DNA from 3 places in the Pseudomonas purpurea genome. Region 1 is predicted to be linked to each of the others. Evidence: riboswitches for the same ligand, from Rfam matches in the RefSeq annotation. Region 1 holds a riboswitch; each other region holds the start of a gene.

Region 1 (9,705 bases):
TGGTGCCGCAGCAGCCGCCGACGATGTTCAGGAAACCGCTTTGGGCGAACTCTTCGATGACCTTGGCGGTTTCCACCGGCAGTTCGTCGTATTCACCGAATTCGTTCGGCAGGCCGGCGTTCGGGTGCGCCGACACGTAGGTGCTGGCCTTGTTCGACAGCTCTTCCAGGTACGGCCGCAGTTCACGGGCGCCGAGGGCGCAGTTCAGGCCGACGGAAATCGGCTTGGCGTGGGCGACGGAGTTCCAGAAGGCTTCGGTGGTCTGGCCCGACAGGGTGCGGCCGGACGCATCGGTGATGGTCCCGGAAATCATGATCGGCAGTTCGAAACCGATGTCCTCGAACACGCCTTGCACGGCGAAAATCGCGGCTTTGGCGTTCAGGGTGTCGAAAATGGTTTCGATCAGGATCAGGTCGGCACCACCTTCGATCAGGCCTTTGGTGGCCTCGGTGTAGTTTTCCACCAGTTCATCGAAGGTCACGTTGCGGTAGCCGGGGTTGTTCACGTCGGGCGACAGCGAGCAGGTGCGGCTGGTAGGGCCGAGAACGCCGGCGACGAAACGTGGCTTGTCCGGGGTCTCGAGGGTCTTGGCGTCCGCGACCTTGCGTGCCAGGCGCGCGCCTTCTACGTTTAACTCATACGCCAGGCTCTGCATGCCGTAGTCGGCCTGGGAAACCTGGGTGGCGTTGAAGGTGTTGGTCTCCAGAATGTCGGCGCCGGCATCCAGGTATTGTTTCTCGATGGCCCCGATCACGTCCGGGCGGCTCAGCACCAGCAGGTCGTTGTTGCCCTTGACGTCGCTCGGCCAGTCGGCGAAACGCTTGCCCCGATAGTCCTGTTCCTCGAGCTTGTAGCTCTGGATCATCGTGCCCATACCACCATCAAGAATCAGGATGCGCTCTTTGAGGGCTTGCTTGAGGACGTGAAGGCGAGCGCTGCGATCGGACATAGGACTACCTGGTAAGGCCATTACGAAGGGCCGGGATGATAGCAAACCTGTGCGCTTTTAGAGCATGAGCCGTTTTTGCATGAATATCGCTCATGTTGATGGCGTGGCGACACCGGTAGAATCGCGACGTTTTTCCACCATCGGGACCAGGGATATGTCGTATCGCGTTGCCATCAGCCTTTTCGCGCTGCTTTTAAGCAGTGTCGCCACCGCGCAAGGCCCGGCGCCGGCGATCTCCTACACCCGTGACGTTCAGCCAATCTTTACCGAGAAGTGCGTGGCGTGTCATGCCTGCTATGACTCCGCCTGTCAGCTCAACCTGGGCAGCGGCGAAGGCGCGGCGCGGGGGGCGACGAAAATCCCGGTCTACGATGGCGAGCGCAGCAAGGCTTCCCGGCCGACCCGGCTGTTTTACGACGCGTTCGGCAAAGCAGCCTGGCAGCAAAAGGACTTCTACTCGGTACTCGACGCCCAAGGCAGCCAGGCCGCACTGATGGCGCGGATGCTCGAACTCGGGCACCAGACACCGCTGACACCCAACGCCAAACTGCCCGAAGAGATTGCGCTGGGGCTTGGCCGCGAGAACATGTGCCCGCAACCGGCAGAGTTTGAAGGCTATGCCCAGTCTCACCCTAAAGAAGGCATGCCGCTGGCCGTGACCGGCCTCACCAGCCAGCAATACCAGACGCTGCAACGCTGGCTGGCCTCCGGGGCGCCTATCGATGAACAAGGCCTGGCGCCGAGTACGCAGGAGGCGCTGCAAGTCGTGCAGTGGGAAAACCTGCTCAACGCGCCGGGTGCCCGTGAAAGCCTGGTGGCGCGCTGGTTGTTCGAGCATCTGTTCCTGGCTCACGTGTACTTCAAGGACGGCGAGCCCGGGCACTTCTTTCAGTGGGTGCGCTCGCGTACGCCGACCGGCCAGCCGATTGACCTGATTGCCAGTCGCCGGCCGAATGACGATCCGGGTACGCAGATCTATTACCGCCTGTGGCCGGTGCAGGGCGTGATCGTGCACAAGACCCACATCACCTATCCGCTGAGCCCGGCGAAGATGGCGCGGATCAAAAGCCTGTTCTACAGCGGCAACTGGCAGGTCAATGCGTTACCCGGCTACGGCCCGGAGCGTCGGGCCAATCCGTTCGAAACCTTTCAAGCGATCCCGGCGCAGGCGCGTTACCAGTTCATGCTCGATAACGCCGAGTACTTCGTGCGTACCTTCATCCGTGGCCCGGTGTGTCGCGGGCAGATTGCCACGGACGTGATTCGCGATAACTTCTGGGCGTTGTTCCAGGCGCCGGAACACGACCTCTACATCACCGACCCGAGCTACCGTGGCAAGGTCACACCGTTACTGGCCATGCCGGGGCAAAACGATGACGTTGGCAGCGTGCTGAGCCTGTGGCACGCCTACCGCGACAAACGCAACGAGTACGAAGCATTGCGCCGCGACACCTACGCCGAGGTTCCAGCGCCGAGCTGGTCGAGCCTGTGGGCGGGCAACGACAATGCCTTGCTGAGCATCTTCCGGCATTTCGACAGCGCCTCCGTCAGCAAGGGCCTGATTGGTGAGGTGCCGCAAACGATGTGGTTGTTCGACTACCCGTTGCTGGAGCGCACCTACTATCAACTGGCGGTCAATTTCGATGTGTTCGGCAACGTTTCCCATCAGGCGCAGACCCGTCTGTATTTCGACCTGATCCGCAACGGTGCCGAGCAAAACTTCCTGCGCCTGATGCCGGCCGATTCACGGGATGCTTACCTCGACGATTGGTATCAGAGCAGCGGCAAGTTCAAGATGTGGCTCGACTACGAAAGCATCGACAACGACAAACCGACGGCACTGAAACTCGACGCCAAGAACCCCAAGCGCGACTTCGCCCAGCAGTTGTTGGCGCGTTACGGCGATTTGAATGCGCGACCGGACCCGATCAACCGTTGCGACGGCGCCTACTGTTCCCGGCCGAACATCGACCCGGCGTTGCAGCATGCCGAGCAGGCCCTGAGCCGTTTGACTGCCCGGCCGGCGGCGGGGCTGAAGGTCATCGACCAGTTGCCGGAAGCAACGATGCTGCGCATCGAAACCCGCAGCGGCAAACGCGAGGTCTACAGCCTGCTGCGCAACCGGGCCCCACAGCAACGTGGCGTTCCTGTTGGGTGAGGCGCTGCGCTATCAGCCGGGGCTGGATACGTTGACGATCTATCCGGGTGTGCTCAGCAGCTACCCGAACTTCATCTTCAACATCCCGGCCGACGAAGTGCCGCAGTTCGTGGCGCAGATGGAGCGCGCCAAGGATGCCAACCGCTTCGAAAAAATCGTCGAGCGCTGGGGTATCCGCCGCAGTCATCCGCAGTTCTGGGTGTATTTTCACGACCTGAGCCAGTACCTGCATGAAACCGACCCGGTGGAAGAAGGCGTATTGGACATGAACCGCTACGAGAACCTTTGACACCCGGAATTTAGAGGTGCCTGCGATCCAGTGTGGGGGCGGGCTTGCTCGCGAAGGCGGCAGACCAGTCAACATTAATGTTGACTGTTTTAGCCTCTTCCTCGGATCGCCGCCCGGTGCAAGTCCGCACATTGGATCAGTTGCGCTTTCCCGACAAAAATACTGGGACTTTGTCCGGCGCGTTGATTGGCGTAAACTGCGCCCAAGCCTGCGAGGAGTTTCCATGACCGCCATAACCATTACCGATGCCGCCCACGATTACCTGGCCGATCTGCTGTCCAAGCAGAACACCCCCGGGATCGGCATTCGCGTCTTTATCACCCAGCCTGGCACCCAATACGCCGAAACCTGCATTGCCTATTGCAAGCCGGGCGAAGAAAAACCTGAAGACACCGCGCTGGGGCTCAAAAGCTTCACCGCGTACATCGATCACTTCAGCGAAGCGTTCCTGGACGATGCCGTGGTCGACTACGCCACGGATCGCATGGGCGGCCAACTGACCATCAAGGCACCCAATGCCAAAGTACCGATGGTCAACGCCGACAGCCCGGTGAATGAGCGCATCAACTACTACCTGCAAACCGAAATCAACCCAGGGCTGGCCAGCCACGGCGGTCAGGTCAGCCTGATCGATGTGGTCGAAGACGGCATCGCCGTGTTGAAGTTCGGCGGCGGCTGCCAGGGCTGCGGCCAGGCAGACGTGACCTTGAAGGAAGGCATCGAACGCACACTGCTTGAGCGCATTCCGGAGCTCAAGGGCGTACGTGACGTGACTGACCACACGCAAAAAGAAAACGCCTACTACTAAGCACGGCGTTCATTGCGAACAAAAAAACGGCGCCCGTGAGCGCCGTTTTTTTTGGGTGAAATTCACTGACGCCACCGCGAGCAAGCTCGCTCCCACATTTGACCGCGTATCCCCTGTGGGAGCGAGCTTGCTCGCGATGAGGGCCTATGGGCGGTAGAGATGCGCATGCCCGGCGCGGTACAGCGATGACTCGCTGAAGTTGTCGGTGGCCAGCACCCGACCCACCAGAATCAGCGCGGTACGCCGAAACCCCTTGGCCTTAACCTTTTCGGCGATATCCGTCAGTGTCCCCACTGCCCAGTCCTGATCGGGCCAACTGGCGCGGTGAACCACCGCAATCGGGCAGTCCGCACCGTAATGCGGCAGCAGTTCAGCGACGATTTTATCCAGATGATTGACCCCCAGATGAATCGCCATGGTTGCGCCATGTTGGGCCAGGCTGGCGAACGCTTCACCGGGCGGCATCGCCGTTTTGTCGGCATAGCGGGTCAGGATCACGCTTTGCGAAACGTCCGGCAGGGTCAGTTCCGCGCCTAACAGCGCCGCACACGCGGCCGTAGCGGTGACGCCGGGAATGATTTCGAAGGGAATGTTCAGCTCGCGCAGGTAGCGGATCTGCTCGCCAATCGCCCCATACAAACCGGGATCGCCGGAGTGCACCCGGGCCACATCCTGGCCGTTGGCGTGGGCGATTTTGATCAGCTCGATGATCTGTTCCAGGTGCAGTTCGGCGCTGTTGACCACCTGTTCGGCCTGATGGCCTTCCAGCACGGCTGCCGGAACCAGCGAGCCTGCGTAAATGATGACCGGGCAACTGCGAATCAGCCGCTGGCCCTTGACGGTAATCAGTTCCGGGTCGCCGGGACCTGCGCCGATGAAGTAGACGGTCATGGCCGGCTCCTGTGAAAAATTGTCAAAGCAGGGCTTCAGATGAAGATTGCTCATGATCGAGGGCGGGGATTATCGGGGATTTTACGACGCGCATGCCAATGCAAAGGTGGCCTGGGCGTATTTCTGCCGTGGGATCAGCAGTTTGGCCGGCGCTTGGCCCAGTTGTTCGGCGAGGGCGAGGGCCGCACTTTCGGCGATGCCGTAGCAGCCGGTGCGCTCGAACGCGATGTCCGACTGGTGGCTGAGTCTTGGCTGATAGTGCGCCAGTTGCGCACTGCTGAAACAGGTCAGCGTCAGCCCAAGCTGCGCGGCCAATTCGTTAAGCCCGGGTTCGTCGCGCTTGAGGTCGATACTGGCCAGGGCCTGCACAGCCTCAAGCTCGATTTGATGCGCCTGCAACGCCTGATCCAGTAACGCGCGCAGCGTGCTGGCGGGGCAGCCGCGCTGGCAGCCCAGGCCGACCACCAGGGTCGGCGCTGCGCTTGAGTCCGTCATGCGTGGTATTGACCTTCGCTTTTGCGGCGGAACAACCAGGCGCTGATCAGGCCAAGGGCCAGCCAGAACGCAACGTTGGTCAGCTGCGAAGCGATTTTGAACTGTGCTTCCAGGGCTTCGGGTGCCAGCATCGAATGCACTTCAGGTTGCGGTGCGCCAATGACATGCGGCACGGCCAGAATGGCGACGCCGAGGATTTTCAGCAGCCAGTTTTTGCCGAAGACGATCAGGGCGATACCGACCGCCGTCGAGGCGGCAGTGCCGATCCACCAGATTTGCCGTTGTGCCAGATCCGCAGCGGCAGTGCCCGGCAGTTCCGGCGGCAGGCCCAGGGTCGGGGCGAGGACGAAGGTCGCATAACCGGCCAGGCCCCAGAGCAGGCCTTGTGAGGTGCGTGTTGGCGCACGCAAGGTGTAGAGGCCCGCCAGCATCAGCGCGAAACCGACAGCGACCACCAGATTGCCGCCCGTGGTCGACAGCACGCGCTGCCAGCCATCTTCCGGTTCCCAGGCTTCGGCGTCGTGAGTGTGGCCGGCCATGGCGCCTTCGGCGTGTTCATGGATTTCGGTCGCCGGGGCCTTTTCGTAGGTTTCAGCCTGAAGAATCAACGGCGCGACCCAGAAGCTTTGCAGCAGGGTCAGCAACAGGGCGGCCAGCAGCCCGGTGAACCCTGCGGTTTGCGCAATACGCTTGATCATGTCGGCAGGTCTCAATGGCACGGGAAGGCGGAGCTGTGACGGGTATCGTGGGCGGCGTTGTGTACCGCTTCGATGTGCGAGAAACCGGCGAAATACACAAGGCACGCGCCCAGGATCGATGCGCCGATGGCGGCAGTCAGGCGTTGGCTCAGGGTGGCGGTGCTGCTGGCGGTGGCGTGGCGAGTACTGCTGATGATCGACATGGCGCTTCCCTCTGGACTGTCAGCGGGTGAATCGAGCGCATGAAAACCCCTGCACGCCAGGCACGCAGAGGTTCAAACAGCGCCCGCCCACCGCGGGTTTGTTATAGCGTGGCGTGTGTAGCCACTCGATGTTGCGGGCCGGTCTCCGGGCTCACGAGGGGTTGGCGTTGGCCGAACCTGCAAGAATCGCCTTCCCATACCAGGTGTTGGCACAGTGGATCTGATTCTTCGCTCGCTTACCGTTGCGGGGGCAGCACCGGACTGACGTGGCTTTGAGTAAAGCACACGATTCACCGGTTTCCCGTTTCACCCTGTGAAGGGCACCCGTAACAAAGTGTGTAGGAGAGCATGGGCGAGGGCGAGCCGTCAATTGGCAAGGGTTCTCAGTTGAGGCTGGCACAAAACCCTGTGGCGAGGAAGCTTGCTCCCGCTCGGCGGCGCAGCCGTCGCAAATCGTGTGCATGTGATGTGCCTGAATGAATGCAGGGGGCCGCTTCGCGACCCAGCGGGAGCAAGCTCCCTCGCCACAGTGGATCGCGATCGTTCGCGGACATTGACCCGCCCCCACACCATGCGTAGCCTTGCGCTTTCGAGGTTCTTCGGCGGCTGCCGAAGCTAAGAAGGGAACGCGGTCAATGCCGCGGCTGCCCCCGCAACTGTGAACGGTTTTGTTTCTGCCATGCCACTGCACGCTCTACCCAGAGCGGCGGGAAGGCGCAGGAGCCGCCAGTCGAAAGACCGGCACACCGTCAGCCAGGAGACCTGCCTCGACACAGATTCTCACTACAACCGGGCGGGGTGATCCGGTGGCGAACTCTTCCCGCGCGCGCAAGCGCTGCCGGTTGTCGTCCCGTATGCCCGCCACCTTGCCAAAGGGCATCCGATGAAAACACTGGCCAAACTCCCCGTCACCATCGTTACCGGCTTCCTCGGTTCGGGCAAAACCACTTTGCTGCGGCACATGCTCGACAACGCCCAGGGTCGGCGTATCGCGGTGATCGTCAACGAGTTCGGCGAGCTGGGCATCGACGGCGAAATCCTCAAGCAATGCTCCATTGGCTGCACTGAAGAAGAGGCCAGCGGCCGTGTGTATGAACTGGCCAACGGTTGCCTGTGCTGCACCGTTCAGGAAGAGTTCTTCCCGGTGATGCGCGAGCTGGTTGCCCGTCGCGGTGACCTCGACCACATCCTCATCGAAACCTCCGGCCTGGCCCTGCCCAAGCCATTGGTGCAAGCCTTCCAGTGGCCGGAAATCCGCAGCGCCTGCACTGTGGACGCGGTCATCACCGTGGTCGACAGCCCGGCCGTGGCCGCTGGCACCTTTGCCGCGTTCCCGGATCAGGTCGACGCCATGCGCAAACTGGACCCGAACCTGGACCACGAATCGCCGCTGCACGAACTGTTCGCCGACCAACTGGCCAGCGCCGACCTGGTGATCCTCAACAAGGCCGACCTGATCAGCCCTGAAGACCTGGCCCGAGTACGGCTGGAAGTCGCCGAAGAACTGCCGCCAGCGGTGAAAGTCATCGAAGCCAGCAGCGGTCGTCTGCCGCTGGACGTGCTGATCGGTCTTGGCGCCGGTTCCGAAGAACACATCGACAGCCGTCACAGCCACCACGATCACCACCACGGTGAAGGCGATGACGACCATGATGATCATGACCACGACGCCTTCGACTCGATTTCCATCGAGCTGCCACAAGCCGACGAAAGCCTGCTGATGGACGCGCTGACTCAACTGGTGGTCAAGCATGGCATTCTGCGGGTCAAAGGCTTCGCGGCGGTCCCGAACAAACCGATGCGCCTGTTGATCCAGGGCGTGGGCACGCGTTTCGACAAGCATTTCGACCGTCAGTGGGGCGCCGATGAAGTGCGGACCACCCGTCTGGTGCTGATCGGCCAGGAGCTCGATGCCGCTCAACTCGAAGCGCAATTGCGCGCCGCGCTCAGCGTTTAATCCATGCACCTGCTCAGGACCCAGCCCGGCGGTTTCGTCTCGGATGACAACATTGCCGACTTAGGCCAAACCCCCGCCGAACTGGTGATTCTGTGCAGCGGCGACTCCAGCCTGGCGCTGCTCGCCGAAGCGGCGCAGCAGTTGCCCGACGATTACCCGAGCCTGCGCCTGGCCAACCCGATGCAGGTGCAGAATCACGCCTCGGTCGACATGTACGTCGACGAAGTGCTGCGCCACGCCAAGGTGATTTTGATCTCGCTGCACGGCGGGATCGCCTATTGGCGTTATGGCGTCGAGCGCTTGGTGGAACTCTCGCAACGTGGCGTGCAGTTGATCCTGGTGCCGGGTGACGATCGCCCTGATCCGGAACTCAGCGACCTGAGTACCGTGGCCGGTGAAGACCGCGACCGGCTCTGGCATTTTTTGCGTCAGGGCGGCATGGGCAATGCGCTGGATCTGTACCGCTGCCTGGCCAACCGTTGGCTGGGCCGCGATTACCCTTGGTCTGAACCCAAGACCTTGCCGCGCACCGCTATTTACCACCCGCACAACAGCAACGCGGTCCTCGGTGATTGGCAGGCCGACTGGCAACCTGATCAACCGGTGGCGGCGGTGCTGTTTTACCGTTCCCATTTGCAGGCGGCCAATACCGCCTTCATCGATGTTTTCTGCCAGCGTTTGCAAGCGGCGGGGCTTAACCCGTTGCCGATTGCGCTGGCCAGCCTGAAAGAGCCCGGCTGCCTGACGGTGGTCGAGGACTGGCTGGATGAGGTGCACGCCTCGGTGATTCTCAACACCACCGGGTTCGCCCAATCCAGCCCCGAAGCGCCGCACCTGCGGCCGTTTCGCCGCAACATCCCGGTGATCCAGGCGATCTGTGCCCAGGACAACGAACCCGGTTGGCGCGCCAGCGAGCAAGGGCTGGGCCCACGGGACCTGGCGATGCACATTGCCTTGCCGGAGCTCGACGGGCGGATCATCAGCCGCCCCATCAGCTTCAAAGACCTGGCGTGGCGCAGTGAGCGCAGCCAGTCCGATGTGGTCTGCTATCGACCGCAGCCCGAGCGCATGGATTTTGTCGCTGAGCTGGCGCGGCGCTGGGTCGACTTGGCGCGGGTGGCCAATGGCGAAAAACGCATTGCGCTGATCCTCGCCAACTACCCGACCCGCGACGGGCGGATTGGCAATGGCGTCGGCCTCGACACACCGGCCGCTGCGTTGAACATCCTGCGCGCCCTGCACGCCGAAGGGTATCCG
Region 2 (9,705 bases), 660 kb from region 1:
CATTCCTTTTCTCAAAGAAACCCTGGGCTGGTAAAACCGTGGCCTCTAGCGTGTTTCGGCATATTAAAGGCGCCAGAAAACACGCATCGGGAATAGGTTTCCACGGCGCGTGCGTAATCAATTCGGGCTTAAGCGCTTAGATGTAAACGAGAAACCGATAAGTCACATTAAGATCGATTGAATTTGCAAATGAAGTTGATAGCGGGCATAGTCTCGGCTTCTTTACAACTTCAGCCACGGTCGTGCCCATGCTAAATCGCTTCGCACCCCTCGTGCCTCTCGCACTTGTCACCCTGTTGTTCGGTTGCGCTGCACACTCTCCAGTGTCCCAGCAAGAGCAGCAACAACAGGTTAAAAATTCTTCTACTGCTCAGTCTTCCGTTATTTACCAGGAAGAACTGGCCACCGAAAAAGAGCTCTCCGACTTCGCCGATGGCAAGTCCTACCAGCTTCCGGTTCTGGCCGACAGCATCCTCGAACGTGGCATGTCCCTGATCGGTACCCGTTACCGTTTCGGCGGTACCTCTGAAGCCGGTTTCGATTGCAGTGGCTTCATCGGTTACCTGTTTCGTGAAGAGGCGGGCATGAACCTGCCGCGTTCCACTCGCGAAATGATCAACGTGGATGCCCCGCTGGTTTCTCGTAAAAACCTGAAACCGGGCGACTTGTTGTTCTTCGCTACCAATGGTCGTCGCGGTCGTGTCAGTCACGCCGGGATCTACCTGGGTGATGACCAGTTCATCCACTCCAGCAGCCGCCGCAGTGGTGGTGTCCGGGTCGATAGCCTGGGCGACAGCTACTGGAGCAAGACCTTCATCGAAGCCAAGCGTGCACTCGCCATGGCCCCGACAACGGTCACCGCGCGCAAGTAATCAGTCAATTTGTAAGGCTATCTTAAAGTCTTACTTGAAGTTTGACGCGCAGCCGCTAGAATCCAGACATATTGTTGATTAACTAACCGCGTAAGCCTTGCTTACGCGGTTTTGTTTTCAGCCTCACGGCAGAGAAAGCCGCATCCAGATCAGGATTGTTCTGCATATGTCGACGTCGGCCCGCCTCATACTCATCTGCTTCGTCGCGCTGCTCAGCGCCTGCGCCATCCGTACGCCACCCCCTGCCAAAGTGGTCCGGGCGCCGGTATTCGCGCCCTCCCAAACTTTTTCGCCCGCCGCTGAAGACGTACTGTTTCGCGCCTTGGGCCTGGTCGGTACGCCCTATCGCTGGGGCGGCAATACGCCGGATTCGGGGTTTGATTGCAGTGGCCTGATCGGCTACGTCTACCGCGATGCGGCCGGTATCTCCCTGCCGCGTTCGACTCGCGAAATGATCGGTATGCAAGCCCCGAGCATTGGCAAAGAAGCCCTGCAAACCGGCGACCTGATCTTCTTCGCCACCAATGGCGGCTCTCAGGTCAGCCACGCCGGGATCTACGTCGGTGAAGGTCGCTTCGTGCATGCGCCGGCCACGGGCGGCACGGTGAAGCTGGACAGCCTGTCCAAGGCCTATTGGCAAAAAGCCTATCTGAGTGCCAAACGGGTGCTGACCCCCGAACATCTGGCGCACAATCCCTAGCTCGCAGAGGTTGTCATGACCACTCGCACGCTTAATCTCGATGATTCACTCTACCACTACCTGCTCGACGTTTCCCTGCGTGAAACGCCGTTGCAGCGCCGTTTGCGTGACGAAACCCAAGCGTTGCCCAACGCTCGCTGGCAAATCGCACCCGAGCAGGGGCAGTTCCTCGCGTTACTGGTCAAGCTGACTAGCGCCAGGCGCTTGTTGGAAGTCGGCACGTTCACCGGTTACAGCGCTCTCTGCATGGCGGCGGCATTACCCGATGACGGCTCGTTGATCTGCTGCGATATACCAGGTGACTACAACGCGACGGCGCTGCGCTATTGGCAGGAAGCGGGATTTTCCGAACGCATCGAGTTGCGCCTGGCGCCGGCACTGCAAACCTTGGCTCAACTCGAGCAGCAAGGGCTGGGCGGTTGCTTCGATCTGATGTTCATTGATGCCGACAAGGCCAATTACCCGGCGTATCTGGAGAGCGCCTTGCGGCTGCTGCGCCAGGGCGGGTTGGCGGTGTTCGATAACACGCTGTGGAGTGGGCGAGTGCTGGAGGTCGATTCCGACAGCGAGGACACCCGAGCCATCCAGGCGCTCAATTGTGCCTTGAAGGATGACCCGCGTGTCGACCTGTCACTGTTGCCGATCGGAGATGGGTTAACCCTTTGCCGCAAAAGGTAGGCGCTGACCCCGATTAATGTGGGAGCGGGCTTGCTCGCGAAGACGGACTGACAGTCAACATTGATGTTGAATGTTAGAACGCTTTCGCGAGCAAGCCCGCTCCCACATTGGTTATGTGTTGGCGTTGGAGGACTTATTGGGCGGCCGAAACCCGCCACACCTTATTCCCCACGTCATCAGCCACCAGCAAACTGCCCTGCTGATCGATCACTACGCCCACCGGCCGGCCCATGGCTTCTTCGTCTTTGTTGAGGAAACCGGTGAGCACATCCACCGGTTGTCCGCTCGGCTTGCCGGCATTGAACGGTACGAAGATCACTTTGTAGCCGCTGTGCGGTTTGCGATTCCAGGAGCCGTGCTGGCCGATGAATACACCTTGGGTGAACGGCGCGGGCAGTTTGCTGCCCTCGGCGAAGGCCAGCCCCAGCGACGCCGTGTGCGGGCCGACGGCGTAATCCGGGGCGATAGCCTTGGCTACCAGGTCCGGGTTGGGTGGCGTGACGCGCACATCGACGTGTTGGCCGTAATAGCTGAAAGGCCAGCCATAAAAGCCGCCGTCCTTCACCGAGGTGATGTAGTCCGGCACCAGGTCACTGCCGATCTCGTCGCGTTCGTTGACGGCGGTCCAGAGCTTGCCGGTCTGCGGTTCCCAAGCCAGGCCGTTGGGGTTGCGCAGGCCCTGAGGCGAAGATGCGGTGGTTACCGGTAGCGCGGTCGACTTCCCAGATGGCGGCGCGACCTTCTTCCTGGTCCAGGCCGTTTTCACCGACGTTGCTGTTGGAGCCGACAGTGACGTAGAGCTTGCTGCCGTCCGGGCTGGCGATGACGTTTTTGGTCCAGTGATGGTTCAGCGCGCCGCCCGGCAAATCGACGACTTTGGTCGGTTGCGACGTGATGGCGGTTTCGCCGCTTTCATAATGGAAACGCAACAAGCGGTCGGTGTCGGCAACGTACAGGTCATTGCCGACCAGAGTCATGCCGAACGGCGAGTTGAGGTTTTCCAGGAATACCGTGCGGGTTTCGGCGACGCCGTCGTGGTTGCTGTCACGCAGCAGGGTGATGCGGTTCGCGCTGGGTACGCTGGCGCCGGCGCGCCCCATGACTTTGCCGGCGATCCAGCCACGAATACCGGCGCCGTCGTCGGACTTGGGTGGCGAGTTGGTTTCAGCCACCAGCACATCGCCGTTGGGCAGCACGTAGAGCCAGCGGGGATGATCCAGGCCTTCGGCGAAGGCTGCGACGTGTGTGCCTGGCGCCGCAATCGGTTTTGCGCTCTTGGTCCAGCCGACCGCCGGGGCGATGTTCACCGTCGGGATCAGGGCTTTGTTCGGTTCCGGCAGTGTGGGCGATGGCCCGGTACCGTCCGAGACTTGCAGGTTGGACGTCTCACCGCAGGCAGCAATCCCTGCGGCGATGGCGATGACGAGGACATGTTGAGGCTTGAGCATGTGGATCTCCCTATGAATGCAGTGCCTGCATCATAGAGGACCCTGACGGCCGGATGGTTCAATCGGTCAGCCGCGGGCTTCCTTGAGGAGGACGGCAATCCCGGGGTGGTAGTTGCCGGCATCGTTGTGCAGCTTGCGGTAGGCATACGGGAAGTACCAGGCCACGGCGCAGGTCAGTTCCTTTTGCAGGTCGTCGACCATGTCCTGGAGTTCTTCTGGAGTGGCGCTGTGCTGGGCCTTTTGTGGCGCAACGAACAGGCAGCCGAGTTTCAGGTCGCTGGCGTAGCCGATTTTCTTCGCGTCGCTGACGGCGTCTTGCAGGGCCTGTGTCAGGTTGAGGTTACTGACCCGCGGCCAGCGCTGGGTGGCTTGCAGATAGGCGCGTTCCTCTTTGCTGGCGATGTACAGATCGGCGCGGCCATTGCGTTCGCCTTCCTCGATCTGTTTTTTTGTCGGGGCCTGCTCCAGCGTGGCCAGTTCGGCCATCCATGCTGCGGCAGACAGCAATCCGAGGTTGGCGCGTTCGTCGAACCAGTAAGGGGTTTCGTTATCGCCGCGCACCGCGTTGTAGCGATCGATACAGTCAAACCAGCGCTCCAGCACCGGGCGCAGGAATTCCAGTTTCGGATTGCTGATGATCATGCCTTGCATGTTGCTCACCTTGTTCTTGTGGTTTGGAGTTATGGCGATTTGATATCACTGCTCTGAGTGTGGCACAAGATTGGCGTCAGTAAATTGATTCAGGCCAATTTTCCTCGGGTATTGGCGTCTGGCTTTAATTGACGCTCCATCCCCAACCCTCTAACCTTCGCGACTTGTTTCAGGTGCTCTGTGACCCATGGGTCGACCGAGTGAAACAGGGAAGCCGGTGAGTGTTTCGCATGATCCCGGCGCTGCCCCCGCAACGGTAAATGAGTCAAGACTGCGCCTGGTGCCACTGTGTCGAGTGTCGATACGGGAAGGCGCGCAGTCGGCAACTGCGGCTCATGAGCCCGGAGACCGGCCTGATCCATCCAGCGGCATCACGGTGGGCGATGCCAGGCTTCTTGCCGTCTATTGCTATGCCCGCCCGCCGTTACCCCGCCTCAACGGAGAGCTCCCCATGACTGATTCCCCTGATCGTGACGAACGCCATCTGGCGCGCATGCTGCGTAAAAAAGCCGTAATCGATGAACGTATTGCCAATTCGCCGAATGAATGCGGCCTGATGCTGGTGCTGACCGGCAACGGCAAAGGCAAAAGCAGTTCCGCTTTCGGCATGCTGGCGCGGGCCATGGGCCACGGCATGCAGTGCGGCGTGGTGCAATTTATCAAGGGCCGCAACAGCACGGGCGAAGAGCTGTTCTTCCGGCGCTTCCCCGAGCAAGTACGTTTCCACGTCATGGGCGAAGGGTTTACCTGGGAAACCCAGGATCGCCAGCGTGACATCGCCGCCGCCGAGGCGGCCTGGGCAGTGTCGCGCGAACTGCTGCGTGACCCGACCATCGGCCTGGTGGTGCTCGATGAGCTGAACATCGCCCTCAAGCACGGTTATCTGGACCTGGACCAGGTGCTCAGCGACTTGCAGGCCCGCCCGCCGATGCAGCACGTGGTCGTTACCGGTCGCGGCGCCAAACCCGAGATGATCGAGCAGGCCGATACGGTCACCGAAATGGGCATGGTCAAGCATGCGTTTCAGGCCGGTATCAAGGCGCAAAAAGGCGTTGAATTGTGAGTGAGCCACGTCATTGCCCGGCGGTCCTGATCGCTGCGCCGGCTTCCGGCCAGGGCAAGACCACCGTCACCGCCGCGCTGGCCCGATTGCATCGCAATCAGGGGTGCAAGGTGCGTGTGTTCAAATGCGGCCCGGACTTTCTCGACCCGATGATTCTGGAGCGCGCCAGTGGTGCGCCGGTGTATCAGTTGGACATGTGGATGGTTGGCGAGCAGGAAAGTCGTCGGCTGTTGTGGGAAGCCGCAGGCGAGGCTGACCTGATCCTCATTGAAGGCGTCATGGGCCTGTTCGACGGCACGCCGTCCAGCGCCGATCTGGCGCGCCACTTCGGAGTGCCGGTGCTCGGTGTGATTGACGGCACCGCCATGGCCCAGACGTTTGGCGCACTGGCCCTGGGGTTGGCGCGCTATCAGCCGGACCTGCCGTTTGCCGGGGTGCTGGCCAACCGTGTCGGCACCTTGCGCCACGCGCAATTGCTGGAAGGCAGCCTCACCGAAGGGCTGCGTTGGTATGGCGCCCTGTCCCGGGAAACCGGGATCGAGCTGCCGAGCCGCCATCTCGGGCTGGTCCAGGCGAGCGAGCTGAACGACCTGGACGCGCGTCTCGACGCCGCGGCCGAGGCCCTGGCCAGCAGTTGCGAAGTGGCGTTGCCACCCGCCGTCGAATTCGCCGCTCCCGAGGTGATTGTCGCCGAACCATTGCTGGCCGGCGTGCGCATTGCCGTGGCCCGCGATGAAGCGTTTGCGTTCACTTATGGCGCGAGTCTGGACCTGCTGCGGGCGATGGGCGCCGAGTTGCTGTTCTTCTCGCCGATCCATGACCGTGAGTTGCCGGATGCCGACAGCCTGTACCTGCCGGGCGGCTACCCGGAATTGCACCATGTGGCGCTGGCGCAAAACACCACGATGCTGGCGGCGATTCGCGCGCACCACGAGGCGGGCAAGCCGTTGTTGGCCGAGTGCGGCGGCATGTTGTACCTGCTCGACTCGTTGACCGATGTCGAGGGTACGCGTGTCGAGCTGGTCGGTTTGCTGGCCGGTGACGCGGTGATGCAGAAGCGACTTGCCGCGCTGGCATTGCAAGCGGTTGAGCTGCCGGAAGGCTCGCTGCGCGGGCACACCTATCACCACTCGTTGACGAGCACTGAGCTTGAGCCGATTGCCCGTGGGCTGAGCCCCAACGGCGGGCGCGGGGCGGAAGCGGTTTACCGTGACGGGCGGATGACCGCCTCTTATGTGCACTTTTACTTTCCGTCCAATCCGAAAGCGGTCGCCGCACTGTTCCTACCTGAATCCGAGGTCGCCATCGCGAGCAGGCCATGACCGACAATGCATTTTCCGAAGCCGAACGCGCAGCGGTCTACCGGGCTATCGGCGAACGTCGCGACATGCGTCATTTCAGCGGCGGCACGGTAGACCCCGAGCTACTGCGACGTCTGCTTGAAGCGGCGCATCAGGCGCCGAGTGTCGGCCTGATGCAGCCTTGGCGTTTCATCCGCATCAGCGACCGCCCCTTGCGCGGCAAGATCCAGCAACTGGTGGAAGAAGAGCGGGTACGCACTGCCGAAGCGCTGGGCGAACGCTCCGATGAATTCATGAAGCTGAAAGTCGAAGGCATCAACGATTGCGCCGAAGTGTTGGTGGCCGCGTTGATGGAGGATCGCGAGCGGCACATTTTCGGGCGTCGAACCTTGCCGGAAATGGACATGGCGTCGTTGTCCTGTGCGATTCAGAACCTGTGGCTGGCGTCCCGCGCCGAAGGGCTGGGCATGGGCTGGGTGTCGTTGTTCGAGCCGCAGGCCCTGGCCGACCTGCTCGGTTTGCCGCCCGGCGCCAAGCCGCTGGCGGTGTTGTGCCTGGGGCCGGTCGAGGCATTTTATCCGGCGCCGATGCTGGTGCTTGAAGGGTGGGCGCAACCGCGTCCGCTGAATGAACTGTTGTATGAGAATTATTGGGGAGTGAGTCAATGAGTGTGGCGTTATTGAGTGTCGCCGGGGTGGCGCTGGATGCGCTGCTGGGCGAACCCAAACGCTGGCATCCGCTGGTGGCGTTCGGCCGTTTTGCCGACCGCATCGAGCAACGTTTCAATTCCGGCGGTCGTGGCTGGCGCAGCCACGGCGTGACGGCCTGGGTGTTGGCGGTGTTGCCGCTGACCTTGTTGGCGACGGCGTTTGCCTGGTTGCCGTACATCGGCTGGATCGTCGAGATCCTGGCGTTGTACTGCGCCCTCGGTTTGCGCAGCCTTGGTGAACACGTCGAGCCGGTCGCCCAGGCGCTGCGCAGCGATGACCTGGTGGAGGCGCGCAAGCGTGTCAGTTACCTGGTCAGCCGTCAGACCGCCGAACTGGACTCGACCGAAGTCGCCCGCGCTGCCACCGAGTCGGTGCTGGAGAATGGCAGCGATGCGGTGTTCGCCGCGTTGTTCTGGTTTATCGTCGCGGGCGTGCCGGGGGTGGTGCTGTATCGCCTGAGCAATACGCTGGATGCCATGTGGGGTTATCGCAACGAGCGCTTCGAGCGTTTCGGCTGGGCGGCGGCGAAGATCGATGACGTGCTCAACTACATTCCTGCACGGCTGGTGGCCTTGACCTACGCGTTGCTGGGTAAAACCCGTCTGGCGCTCAAATGCTGGCGCACTCAGGGGCCGATGTGGGACAGCCCGAATGCCGGGCCGGTGATGGCGGCGGGTGCCGGTGCGCTGGGTGTGGAGTTGGGCGGCGCGGCGATTTATCACGGCGAGCTGCATCAGCGCCCGACCTTGGGTGAAGGCGTGCCGGCGGACGCCGACTCCATTGACCGTGGCTGGCAATTGGTCCAGCGCGGGGTATGGTTATGGCTGCTGATTCTCTGCCTGGGGGTTGAGTTCTATGCTTGAGCACGGTGGCCGTTTGCGCAAGGCGGCGCTCACCTATGGCATCGCCGAAGCCGACTGGCTTGACCTGTCCAGCGGCCTCGCGCCCTGGCCGTGGCCGATCCCGGAGATCCCGCTGCGAGCCTGGGCCCGCTTGCCGGAAACCGACGATGGCCTGGAGCAGGCCGCTTGCGAGTACTACGGCGCGCCCCAAGTGTTGCCGGTGGCGGGCTCGCAAGCCGCGATCCAGTTGCTGCCGCGTTTGCGTCGCGCCGGCAAGGTGGGCGTGCTGTCGCCGTGTTACGCCGAGCACGCCGAAGCCTGGCGCCGCAGTGGCTACATCGTTCGCGAAGTGACGGAACAGGAAGTCGACTTCTTTCTCGACAGCCTCGACGTGCTGGTGGTCGTCAACCCGAACAACCCGACGGGCCTGAGCCTGACCCCGGAGCGTTTGCTCGACTGGCACGCACGGCTGGCCCAGCGCGGCGGCTGGCTGGTGGTCGACGAAGCCTTTATGGACAACACTCCGCACCTGAGCTTGTCTGCCCATGCGAACAAAGTCGGGCTGATTATTTTGCGCTCGTTCGGCAAGTTCTTTGGTCTGGCCGGCGTTCGTTTGGGGTTTGTGTTGGCCGAACGCAAGTTGCTCAAATTGCTGGCCGAGCAAGTCGGGCCGTGGGCGGTCAGTGGGCCGACGCGGATTCTGGGGCAGGTGTGTTTGCGCGATACCGCCGGGCACGCACAACAACGCCAGCGCAGCGAGGCGGCGAGCCAGCGCCTGGCGTTGCTCCTTGAGCGCTACGGCTTCAAGCCGCAGGGCGGGTGTGCGTTGTTCCAGTGGTTGATCACCGACCGCGCCGGGCAGCTTCACGAATTCATGGCCACACGCGGCATTTTGCTGCGTCTGTTCCCCCACAACAGCAGTCTGCGTTTCGGCTTGCCGGCCGATGAAGCCGACTGGCTGCGCCTCGACGAGGCGTTCGCGGCCTACCGCAAGGATGTTCCATGAGCACGCTGATGGTGCAGGGCACCACTTCCGATGCAGGCAAAAGTACGCTGGTGACGGCGCTGTGCCGCTGGCTGAGCCGTGAGGGTGTCAGCGTGGTGCCGTTCAAGCCGCAAAACATGGCGCTCAACAGTGCGGTGACCGCCGACGGTGGCGAGATCGGCCGGGCGCAGGCCGTGCAGGCGCAGGCGGCGAACCTTGAGCCGCACACTGACATGAACCCGGTGCTGCTCAAGCCCAACAGTGACACGGGCGCGCAAGTGATCATCCATGGCCGCGCCGTGACCACGATGAACGCAGTCGCCTATCACGACTACAAAGCCATCGCCATGCAAGCGGTGTTGGCGTCCCATCAACGCCTGAGCGCGGCGTATCCGGTGGTCATGGTTGAAGGCGCGGGCTCGCCGGCCGAGATCAATCTGCGAGCCGGTGACATC
Region 3 (9,705 bases), 1.0 Mb from region 1:
CGGCGCGCTGGGTGTAAAGCACTTCGGCCGAAGGGTAGAGCTGGGAGATCACCGGGATACCGCGATAGGTGCCGTGCTCGATGGCCTGGCCGTCATCGTCGATGTAGGCGACGCCGATCAGGGACGGGCCGGCACCCAGAGCCAGCAACGTGTCGGCGCTGTGCTGATTGAGCGCGATGATGCGCTGGGGGGCGTGGTCGAGCGTCCAGGTTTGCCCGCAGTTGTCGTAGGTTTGGGCCATGACCGGCAGCGCACCGCCGAGCAGCAGGCACGTCAGCAGGGTGTTACGCATCCGGTTTGCCTCCGTTCGGTGGGCGGATCAGCAAGGTCTCGGCCACGTTACCGCCGAGCAAATGCATGTTCACCAGATGCTCTACGTCGTCATCATGCCGCACCCGATACCAGCAGCCGTCCGGGTGCACGGTCAGCACCGGCCCCAGGTTGCAGGGGAACTGGCACGCGGTGCGGGTCAGCAACACGCCGCCAGGCGTTTCGATCAGGTCATGCTTGAGCAGCGCCCGGCGCAAGGCTTTCCACAAGGGCAGCGCTCCCCGACGCACGCAGCGCGGGCCGGTGCAGAGGAACACCTGGCGGGCATGGTCGGGGATTGTCGACCAGCCAGGGTCGCTCGGCACCGCGCCGACGTTGTCGCACGGCAAGTGGCGGTCGGTCTGCCCGATACTGGCCCATGCCGCGTGGGCATCCAGCCCACGGCGCCCGAGTGCCGATCCGGTGACCCAGAAGCGTGGCGCCTGAGGATGAGCCTGGGCGATGCGCCCGAGCTCATCGCGCAGCCAGTCCAGGTAGGCACCGTCCGAGGTCGGTTCAAGGTCGACCACCAGACGATTGCCCGCCCCCGGTTGACGCAGTGTGCGCCACAGCTCTTCGAAACCGTCGAGGGTGTCGATGATCTGTGTGCCGCCCGCGTCAGTGTGCAGCGCTTGAAGATCACGGCGGAAGGCTTCGCCCGTGGCCCCGCTGGCCAGCCCGGGGCCGACGAACAGGACGTCTTGATAATCGCTGTGCATGTCGGGTTTTTCCCTCAAAACCGGTACGTGTAGCGGATTTCGCTGGTGAAGGGCCGTCCGAGGTTTTCTACCTGGGGGCTGCCGGTGGTCATGCTGGTGGCGTAGTCACGGTCGAACAGGTTTTCCACCAGCAGGCTCACGCGATGCTGGTGGGCGCTGTCGAGGTAGCGATAGGCATCGGCGTCGACCACCGAGTAATGGCCGTAATCGACGTCCCGCGAGCTGACCACGTCGCGGATGTAGCGAATCGCACCGCCGGCGCCCCACATCCGGTCGTCCGACTCAAACCCCAGGCGCGAACGGGCGAAGAAACTCGGGATGTTGCTGAGGGTTACGCCGTTACGCGATTCGACAAGGTTGCGGGTCATGTCCGCCGAGAGGTTCCAGCGGTCGTCGAGTTGCCATTTGGCATCGGCCTCGACGCCCCGGACGTTGATCTCGCCTTCACCGTTGGTCCATTGCACGCCGTCAAGGGTGATCAGGTCGGTGATGTCACGCCGAAACCCGGTGACGCTGGCGCTGAACTCGCGGTCCAGCAGTGCGCCCTTGTAGTCCAGGCCCAGTTCGGCGTTGCGGCTTTTCTCGGGCTTGAGGTTGCGGTTGCCCATCTCATCCCCTGGCTCGTTGACGAACAGTTGCTCGGCGTTCGGCAGTTTGTAAGCGGTGCCGAACTGGCCGCGCAGTTGCCAGTTGTCGGTCAGGTCATACAACGACGTGAGCATGCCCACCGTGGCGCTGTCGCCGCCGCTCATGCTTTCGTGGCGCACGCCGATGCTCGGGTGCCAGTCGGGCAGGGCGTCGATGACCGGACGCAATTGGGTGTACAGGGCGTGGGCCTGGGCCTTGTTGTTGTCGATCACCAACACATCGTCCTGGCCCTTGAACCATTGGTTGTCCGAGCCGAACACCAGCACATGGCCTCCCGGCAATTGCGCCTTGCCTTCGGCTTGCACGCCCCAGTCGGTGAAACCCCAGTAATCGTTGTCGTTCACCACGCGAGTGCCGCCACCGGGCAGGTTGTTGATGCGGGTGTAACGGGTGTCCCAGTCGTTGACGTGGCCCTTGATGAAGTAGCTCAGTTGTTCGCTCAGGCGCTGTTCGAAGGTCGCGGTGGCGATCTGTTGCACCCGGTCGTTGGTGGTCTTTCTGTTGTGGGTGGGGCGGGCAAAATCCAGGTTGGCGTCGGCGTACTGGTAGAACAGCTCCAACCGCGAATCATCACCGAAAGCCTGGGTCGCCTTGGCGCCGAGGGTGGTGACTTCATAGGAACGTTTTTTGTCGCTGACGGTGCTGCTCATGTCTTTGCTGCGGTACGGCTGATAGCCGTCGGAAACGTTGTGGCTGACGTACGCCAGCAAACCGAGGTCGCCGAAGCCGTTACTGAAAATCTTCTCGGCACGGGCGTTGCCGCTGCGGCCCATGAAGCTGTCCAGCCCCAGGTTGACCTCGCCGGAAGCTTCACGGGTCTGGGCGCTGCGGGTGACGATGTTGATCACCCCGGCGACTGCCTGGGTGCCGAACAACAGACTTTGCCCGCCCTTGAGCACTTCGATGCGCTCGATGGCGTTGGCCGGCAGGGTGTCGAGGTAGAGACCGCCGTACAGGCGATTGTTCAGGCGCACACCGTCGAGCAGGATCAAGGTGTCGTCGTTGCGCCCGCCCAGCAGCGAGTAAGTGCCGTAGTCGAAGGGGCCGTTCTTCGGTGCGACGTACAGGCCGGGAACGGACATCTGCAACACGCGGCTGATATCGGCGCTGGGGCCGGCGCGTTCGATCTGCTCGCGATTGATGATCTCGACCTTGCTGCCGAAACGCGCCATCTCGGCGACGGTGGTGGACTCCACCGAGGGCGCGCTGACTATCTGTTGATCGAGGGTCATGGCCGTTTCACCGGCCAGCAACGCCGGGCTGAACAGGCAGCCGAGCAGGGCGCTACAGGCGCCGAACAGCGCAGGACGAGGGGCCTGGGCGTAAAGGGATTGAATCTGAGTCATTGTTGGTCTTCTCGAAAAAAATCTTCGCAGAAGCACGCAGGAGAAAGTACCGGACACGCGCCAATACCGGCCCATGCCCGCCCACCGCAGGTTTGCCAAACAGAAATTCCAGGCCGGTCTCCGGGCTTGCGAGGCTGGACACGTTCACCTTCCCGGACCTGGGCCCAGTGGTGTATCGAACGCGTCACTCGCTTACCGTTGCGGGGGCAGCACCGGACTAACCCTTGAGGGGCGCACCGGTTTCCCGTTTCACCTCATGCACGGCGGCATGAGGCACCTGAAACTGGGCGGCATCTGAACACTCGCATGACCGTTCGTCAACTTCGGCTGGTCGATGAGCGGTGCCTATGCGCCAACAATTGCCCGTACTGCGTCGGCTCGCACACGGCAGCGGCGCGCAAGGCGTGGATGACGCACGACATGTTCGGCGAGTTGCAGGCCGTGGTGGGCATGGCCAACGAAACCAACCGCCTGGCCAACGGTTACCGCGTGCCGCTGGAGGACGCCTTCACGCTCGCTGACTAGGCCGCAGCGGCGTGTTGCTGCTGTTTGAGCAACGGTACGGCGCGCACTGAATTGCCCGGTTGCAGTTGCAGGCGTTTGGCGGTCAGGCGGTCCACCAGCAGGTGCCCGCCGACCAGCCGCGCTCGGGCCGCAGTGATTCGGCAGTTCTCCAGGCGCCGGTTGTGGATCAACCACATCGGCGCATCGTCATCAGGCATGCCGACGGCCAGCGTCAACGTCTGGCTGTCACGCACGGTGCGCACGTTCGAGACCTGGGCTTCGATCACCGGGCCGCCGTCAAAGATGTCGATGTAGCCCTGATGGGAAAAACCTTCGGCGCTGAGGATCTTCATCGCAGGTTCGGTGTTGCTGTGGGCCTTGCCGATCACGGCCTGGGCCTGTTCGGTGAGCAGGCAGGTGTAGAGCGGCTGGCGCGGCATCAATTCGGCAATGAACGGCTTGTTGCCCAGGCCCGAGAGGTGATCGGCCTGGCTGAAATCCATCTTGAAGAAATGCCGGCCCACACTGTCCCAGAACGGTGAGCAGCCATGTTCATCGGCGCGTCCGCGCAGTTCGGCGATGAGCTTCTTGCCGAACAGATGCGGGAATTCGGCCACGAACAGCAAACGTCCCAGCGACAACAAACGACCGTTATGACCCACGCGTTGGTCGGGGCGCAGGAACAGCGAGCAGATTTCCGATTGACCGGTCATTTCGTTGTTGAGGAACAGCGTCGGAATCTGCCGCTGGATGCCCAGGTCGGGCGATGAACTGATGGTCATGCCCAAGCGATAGTTGTACCAGGGCTCGCGCAGGCCGACTGCGCCTGTCAGCGCACTGATGCCGATGACTTGCTGATCGTCGTCTTCGAGCACGAACAGGTAATCCGCATCGGCCCGCTCGACCTGTTCGGCAAAGGTGCGCTGGGCCCAGCGTACCCGGTGGCCCCAGGCGCTCTTCGTTAGCCGGCAGGGTGGTGATCCCCGGGCCCGCCCGTTGTGCCAACGCCATCAAGGCCGGGATATCGGTCACGCGAACCGGACGTACGATCATCATGCAGCTCCTTCATCGCGCCCGTCCGGGCGCTGTGGTTCGGTGCGGTGCCGGGCCTGATTCATAGGGCAATCAGCCGGACCTGGCTGCCATCCTTGACGTGCAAGGCTTCAAGCATCTGCGCATCGAGCGGCACCGGTTGGCCGGGCAGCCAGTCCAGTTCAGCGACAATCGCGCGATAGCCCAGCAGCAAGTCGTTGCTCACCAGATACTGGCCGCCGCTCGTGCGGGTGGCCGACAGTCGAGCGACTGCGGTCTGGCTGTGGGCAATGGAATGAATGTTCGAGGTGCGGGCATAGAGTGTCGGGCCGGCGTCGAACAGATCGACGTAGCTGTTGGTCTCGAAGCCTTCACGTTCGAGGATGTCGAAGGCTTCCTGGCCGTCGGGATGGACCTTGCCGATGCAGTCCTGGGCGCTCTGCGGCAACATGGGCACGTAAATCGGATAGTGCGGCATCAACTCGGCGAGAAAGCTCCGGCTCTGCAAACCGCACAGGCGTTCGGCCTCGACATAGGGCAGGTCGAAGAAGTGCTTGCCCAGGGCGTCCCAGAAAGGCGACTGGCCGTTTTCGTCGCTGTAGCCGACGATTTCGGTGATCACCGCGTCGGCGAACCGTTTGGCGTGGGCGGCAATGAACAGCAGTCGGGCCCGTGAAAGCATTTGGGCCTGCGCCGAGCCGACCAGCGCCGCGTCCACATGGAAACCCCGCAGCAAAGTGTGGCCGCTGAGATCGTGACACAACGATAGCGCCGGCACGCCATGCTGGATGTTCAGCTCACGGGAGGTACTGGTGAACATCCGGTTGCGCAGGCTGTAAAAGGGCTCGGAGAAACCGGCGGTCGCGAGGATCTCCGAGCAGCCACGCAAGCGCTGTTCGGCGAGGTCCTCAAGGACGAAGAAGTAGTTTTCCTGCCCATTGCTCTGCGCCTCGCTGTCGAACGAGGCGCAGGAGGCGAGAATTTTGTCGCGCAGTTGCGCGGTATCGTCTGGCAGGGAAGTGACGCCCACGAGGCTGTCGCGCGCAAGTTGCTGCAACTGGGGCAAGTCGGTTAACTGAACTGGACGCAAAGCCAGCATGGGTGCACTCCTGTTTCAAAGGGCCCGGCACCGTCACCGTGGGGTGGGTTACCGGGCCTGACGATCACTGTCGATTGCCAAGCGTTGTAGCGGCGGTCGGCTGAACCCTCTCAGCGACTGCCCGGGTCTTCGTGTTCAATTGTTGGACGGATCAGGCAGCGCGCTGCCGGTGCTGTGGCGGTTGAGGAAAAACAGGTACACCAGGCCGACTGCAATCCACAGGAAGCCGAGTTTTTGCGCGGCAACGCCCATGTTGTACATGATCGCCAGGGTGATGATCAGGCCCACCGCCGGGAAGATCAGGTGGCGGATGACCTGGCCTGATTGCTGCCGGCGCCAGTAGTAGTTGATCACCGTGAGGTGCAACAGGACGAAGCCACTCAAGGCGCCAAAGTTGACCAGCGAGGTCAGGGTGTCGACCGAGTTGATGAACAGGTAGCAGATCAGCAGCGACAGCACGGCCACCAGGTACAGCGCAATGTGCGGGGTGTTGTACTTGGGGTGAACCTTGGCCAATGCCTTGGGCAATTTGCCGTCGCGGGCCATGCCGAACAGCAGGCGTGAAACAGCGCTTTGCGCCGTCACCGCCACCGCGATGCCCCAGGCCAATGCGGTGGCCACGGCGGTCAGGGTCGCCAACCAGCTGCCGCCAGCGACTTCGGCAATTTCATAGAACGCGGTGTCGGCAGACTTGAAGCCCATGCCGGCCGCGAGGTCGGTGGCAATCCAGGTTTGCACCACGAAAATCACGCCCATCACACCGAGGGTAATCAGCGCTGCCTTGCCGACACTGCGGCCCGGGTCCCCTTTGATTTCTTCGGCGAGGGTGGAAATGGCATCGAAGCCCAGGAACGACAACACGGCAATCGAGACGGCTTGCATCAGCAGGCTGAAGTCGAAGGTTTGTGGGTTGTAAAACGGCTTGAGGGTCAGTTCGCCGTGGCCGGCCCCACCGTGCAAGGCGTTCCAGGCGTAGAAAAGGAAAATCCCCAGCACCGCCAGTTGGGCGAACAGGAACACCAGGTTCATCCGGGCCGTGAAGCTGATACCGCGCAGGTTGATGAAGGTTGCGCCGACCAGGAATGCGAGGATGAAGCCGACCTTGGGTATTTCCGGGTACAAGTGGTTGAGCGCCATGGCTGCGTAGACATAGAGCAGGGGCGGAATCAGCAGGTAATCAAGCAACATCAACCAGCCCGCGATGAAGCCGACGTGCGGGTTGAGTCCGCGTTGTGCATAGGAGTAGACCGAACCGGCCACCGGGAACGCCCGCGCCATGCTGCCGTAACTGACGGCGGTGAAAATCATCGCGATCATGCCGATGATGTACGCCAGCGGCACCATGCCCGGTGCTTCCGCATTGACGTAGCCAAAGATCCCGAAGGGTGCGATCGGGATCATGAAGATCATCCCGTACACCACCAGATCCTTGAGCGTCAGACTGCGTTTGAGCTCTTGCTTGTAGCCAAAGTCTTCAACATCCATGAAGCGTTTCTCCTTGAGGGCCAATTCGGCTTGTACATCAGCCGCGAACCGGGCGGGGCTTCGCGACTGGGGCAGTGAGTCAGAGACACACTGCGGCATTTTTTATAGTTGTTTGACCGGTACTACAAACGACAGCGTTTTTCTTTCTTTGTTACAGCAGGGGTGCCAGATAGTCGGCCCAGCGCTGCACCGCTTCCGGCGTACGCAGCAAATCATTGCGGACTTCGATCAGCACCGAGTCCAGGCCGCGCGCATCGCCGTGCACCGGCACGGTCATGTCGGACAGTGGGTCAATGGTGTAGGGCTGATTACCGGCCACGATCAACTCATGTCGGCTCAAACCGTCGATCAGCCGTTGGGCGTAGGATTGCGCGCGGGCGTACAGCACGCCGGCTTCGACCGTTCGTGGCTGACCGTAGTAAACCGGGGTGAAGCTGTGAATGCCCACCACACGGACCGCTCGGCCTTGTGCCTGGCGTGACTCGATCAGTTGCGCCAGGCGCTGGTGGAACGGGTTGAACAACTGTTCCCGACGGTACTGACGGGTCGCTTCGTCCAGGACCTGATTGCCCGGCACCTGATACACCTCGCTTTGCATCGGGATGCTGGAGTGGGCGTGCAGTGGCCGGTTGAGGTCGATCAGCAGTCGTGAGTAATTGGCCGAAATCAGGGTCGCGCCCAGTACCTCGGACAAGGCTTCGGCCAACGCCAGGGCACCAATGTCCCAGGCGATATGCTCACGTGCGGCGTCACTGCTCAGCCCCAGGTCATTCAGGGGCGCAGGGATGTAGCGGCTGGCGTGTTCGCACACCAGAATCAACGGGTGCTCGGACGCTTCCAGGTTCAAGCGATAGGCCGGCTTGGTAAACAAACCAAGCTCGGCAGACTCAGTACAGGCGTGCATAGTGCTCACAGAGTTGGGCGGGTGAGAGCTGATCCGTCAACGTGAGTTCTTCCTTCTTTAACGCAAAATATGAATCAGTCAGAGGCTTGGGTAGCGCGTCGAACAGCGCCTTGCTGTCACGCAGCATGGCCAGTGCTTCTGGCAGTGAAGCAGGCAGGACATTGATCCCCAGGGATTCACGTTCCTGGGCGCTGAGGTCGTCCGGTACTTTGTCGGTTATGGCCGTGAGTGGCAGGCATTGTTCGATGCCCAGACGCCCGGCGATCAGGATCGCGGCCATTGCCAGGTGCGGCGAAGCAGTGGCGTCCAGGGCGCGGAACTCCAGGTTGAATTGCTGTGCCTGGGACTTCTCTCCCATGCTCACGGTCGGGCAGATACGCAGCGCGGCTTCGCGATTGCGATGCCCGAGGCACGCGTACGACGCACTCCAGTGATGAGGCCCCAGGCGCAGATAGGAAACGGGTGTCGGCGCGGTCAGGGCGCACAGCGCCGGCAAGTAGTGCACGATACCGGCCGCCCAGTGTTCGCCGAGCATCGACAGGCCATTACGGAGGTTTTCGTCATACAGCTTTGGGTTGCCCTCCAGGTCTTGCAGGCTCATGTGCAAGTGCACGCCATTGCCCACACCGTGTTCTTCGGTTTTCGGGGCGAAGGTCAGCGACATGCCCATTTGCCGGGCGATCTCACGGGTGATTTCGCGCAGGTTCACCGCACGGTCGGCCGCCGCGACGCCGAGGGCCGGGCGACAGGTGATTTCGTATTGGTTTTTACCGAATTCCGGCAGGAACATTTCCGGCTCTGCACCGGCAGCGCGCAAGGCGCTGAGCAGCCAGCCGCCGAACTCGGCGCCCTGGCGTTGTGCGGTCAGCGACAACGCGGGTTGCGCAGGTTGGGGTGTCGCCATGCCGAGTTTGAATTCATGTTCGAACGCGGCATTGACCTGCAAACCGAGCTGGTCGCGGTAACGCTGGATTTCGTCAGTCAACAGCGTACGCGGGCATGCGGCCCATGGCCGGCCATCGGTCTCGCAGATGTCGGCGTGGATGAAGTCCATGGCCGGCGCGTTGGCATCCGGGCCGTTGCTGACGGTCACGCGGCTGCTCATGTCGGGAATCAACCGCAGATCGCCATACGCGCCCCAAGGGCTTTCGCTGGGGATGGTGTCTTGGGGCGTCAGGACGATATTGGCCGGCACCCAGCCACACCCGGTGGCGGTATAGCGTGGTAGCTCATCGGTGGGAAACGAGCGGCCACGTGTGATGCCGACCAGGTCGGTGGTCACCAGCGTGGTCATGTCCACGGGCGTCAGCGGCGCCACGCCGGGCGTGCGGCTCATGGCAGCATCTCCTGCAAACGGCCGATGACGGTCTGGGTGTCGGTGATCCAGCAGTAACCCTTGATCGCATTCAGGCACGCGTGATGGCGTTCTTCGGTGTGGGTCGCGCACGCGTCTTCCACCAGCGTCACCAGGTAGCCACGGTCGGCGGCGTCGCGCACGGCCATGTCCACGCACTGGTCGGTGACGATGCCGGCAATGATCAGGTGGCGGGTTTGCAGGTTGCGCAGGACGTAGTCGATGTTGGTCGAGTTGAAGACGCCCGACGAGGTCTTGGGCAGCACGATTTCGTTTTCTAGCGCCGCCAGTGGCTCGACGATCAT

The links. Region 1 has a riboswitch for cobalamin ahead of AABM54_RS15755 (CbtB domain-containing protein). Riboswitches for the same ligand answer to the same signal wherever they lie in the genome.
Region 2: another riboswitch for cobalamin. It lies ahead of cobO (cob(I)yrinic acid a,c-diamide adenosyltransferase); the one in region 1 lies ahead of AABM54_RS15755 (CbtB domain-containing protein).
Region 3: another riboswitch for cobalamin. It lies ahead of AABM54_RS11010 (TonB-dependent receptor); the one in region 1 lies ahead of AABM54_RS15755 (CbtB domain-containing protein).

The regions. Positions count from the first base shown of each region.
Region 1 covers NZ_CP150918.1:3,500,049-3,509,753, reverse strand. Annotated here, with positions in the region: partial or broken gene metH (methionine synthase) at 1-949, opposite strand, end outside; partial or broken gene AABM54_RS15780 (fatty acid cis/trans isomerase) at 1,104-3,396, shown strand; gene nfuA (Fe-S biogenesis protein NfuA) at 3,620-4,204, shown strand; gene cobM (precorrin-4 C(11)-methyltransferase) at 4,349-5,095, opposite strand; gene AABM54_RS15765 (cobalamin biosynthesis protein) at 5,177-5,590, opposite strand; gene AABM54_RS15760 (CbtA family protein) at 5,587-6,288, opposite strand; gene AABM54_RS15755 (CbtB domain-containing protein) at 6,300-6,491, opposite strand; cobalamin riboswitch at 6,610-6,834, opposite strand; cobalamin riboswitch at 7,067-7,276, shown strand; gene cobW (cobalamin biosynthesis protein CobW) at 7,375-8,448, shown strand; gene cobN (cobaltochelatase subunit CobN) at 8,452-9,705, shown strand, end outside.
Region 2 covers NZ_CP150918.1:4,158,969-4,168,673, reverse strand. Annotated here, with positions in the region: gene hda (DnaA regulatory inactivator Hda) at 1-34, shown strand, start outside; gene AABM54_RS18680 (NlpC/P60 family protein) at 249-872, shown strand; gene AABM54_RS18675 (C40 family peptidase) at 1,039-1,572, shown strand; gene AABM54_RS18670 (class I SAM-dependent methyltransferase) at 1,588-2,250, shown strand; partial or broken gene AABM54_RS18665 (sorbosone dehydrogenase family protein) at 2,384-3,698, opposite strand; gene AABM54_RS18660 (hypothetical protein) at 3,765-4,349, opposite strand; cobalamin riboswitch at 4,504-4,721, shown strand; gene cobO (cob(I)yrinic acid a,c-diamide adenosyltransferase) at 4,801-5,412, shown strand; gene AABM54_RS18650 (cobyrinate a,c-diamide synthase) at 5,409-6,734, shown strand; gene bluB (5,6-dimethylbenzimidazole synthase) at 6,731-7,381, shown strand; gene cbiB (adenosylcobinamide-phosphate synthase CbiB) at 7,378-8,286, shown strand; gene cobD (threonine-phosphate decarboxylase CobD) at 8,279-9,271, shown strand; gene AABM54_RS18630 (cobyric acid synthase) at 9,268-9,705, shown strand, end outside.
Region 3 covers NZ_CP150918.1:2,455,778-2,465,482, forward strand. Annotated here, with positions in the region: gene AABM54_RS11000 (ABC transporter substrate-binding protein) at 1-292, opposite strand, end outside; gene AABM54_RS11005 ((2Fe-2S) ferredoxin domain-containing protein) at 285-1,028, opposite strand; gene AABM54_RS11010 (TonB-dependent receptor) at 1,043-2,908, opposite strand; cobalamin riboswitch at 3,116-3,318, opposite strand; gene AABM54_RS11015 (carboxymuconolactone decarboxylase family protein) at 3,329-3,547, shown strand; partial or broken gene astA (arginine N-succinyltransferase) at 3,544-4,579, opposite strand; gene AABM54_RS11025 (arginine N-succinyltransferase) at 4,641-5,657, opposite strand; gene AABM54_RS11030 (APC family permease) at 5,793-7,142, opposite strand; gene AABM54_RS11035 (N-formylglutamate amidohydrolase) at 7,294-8,046, opposite strand; gene AABM54_RS11040 (glutamine synthetase family protein) at 8,030-9,382, opposite strand; gene AABM54_RS11045 (isochorismatase family cysteine hydrolase) at 9,379-9,705, opposite strand, start outside.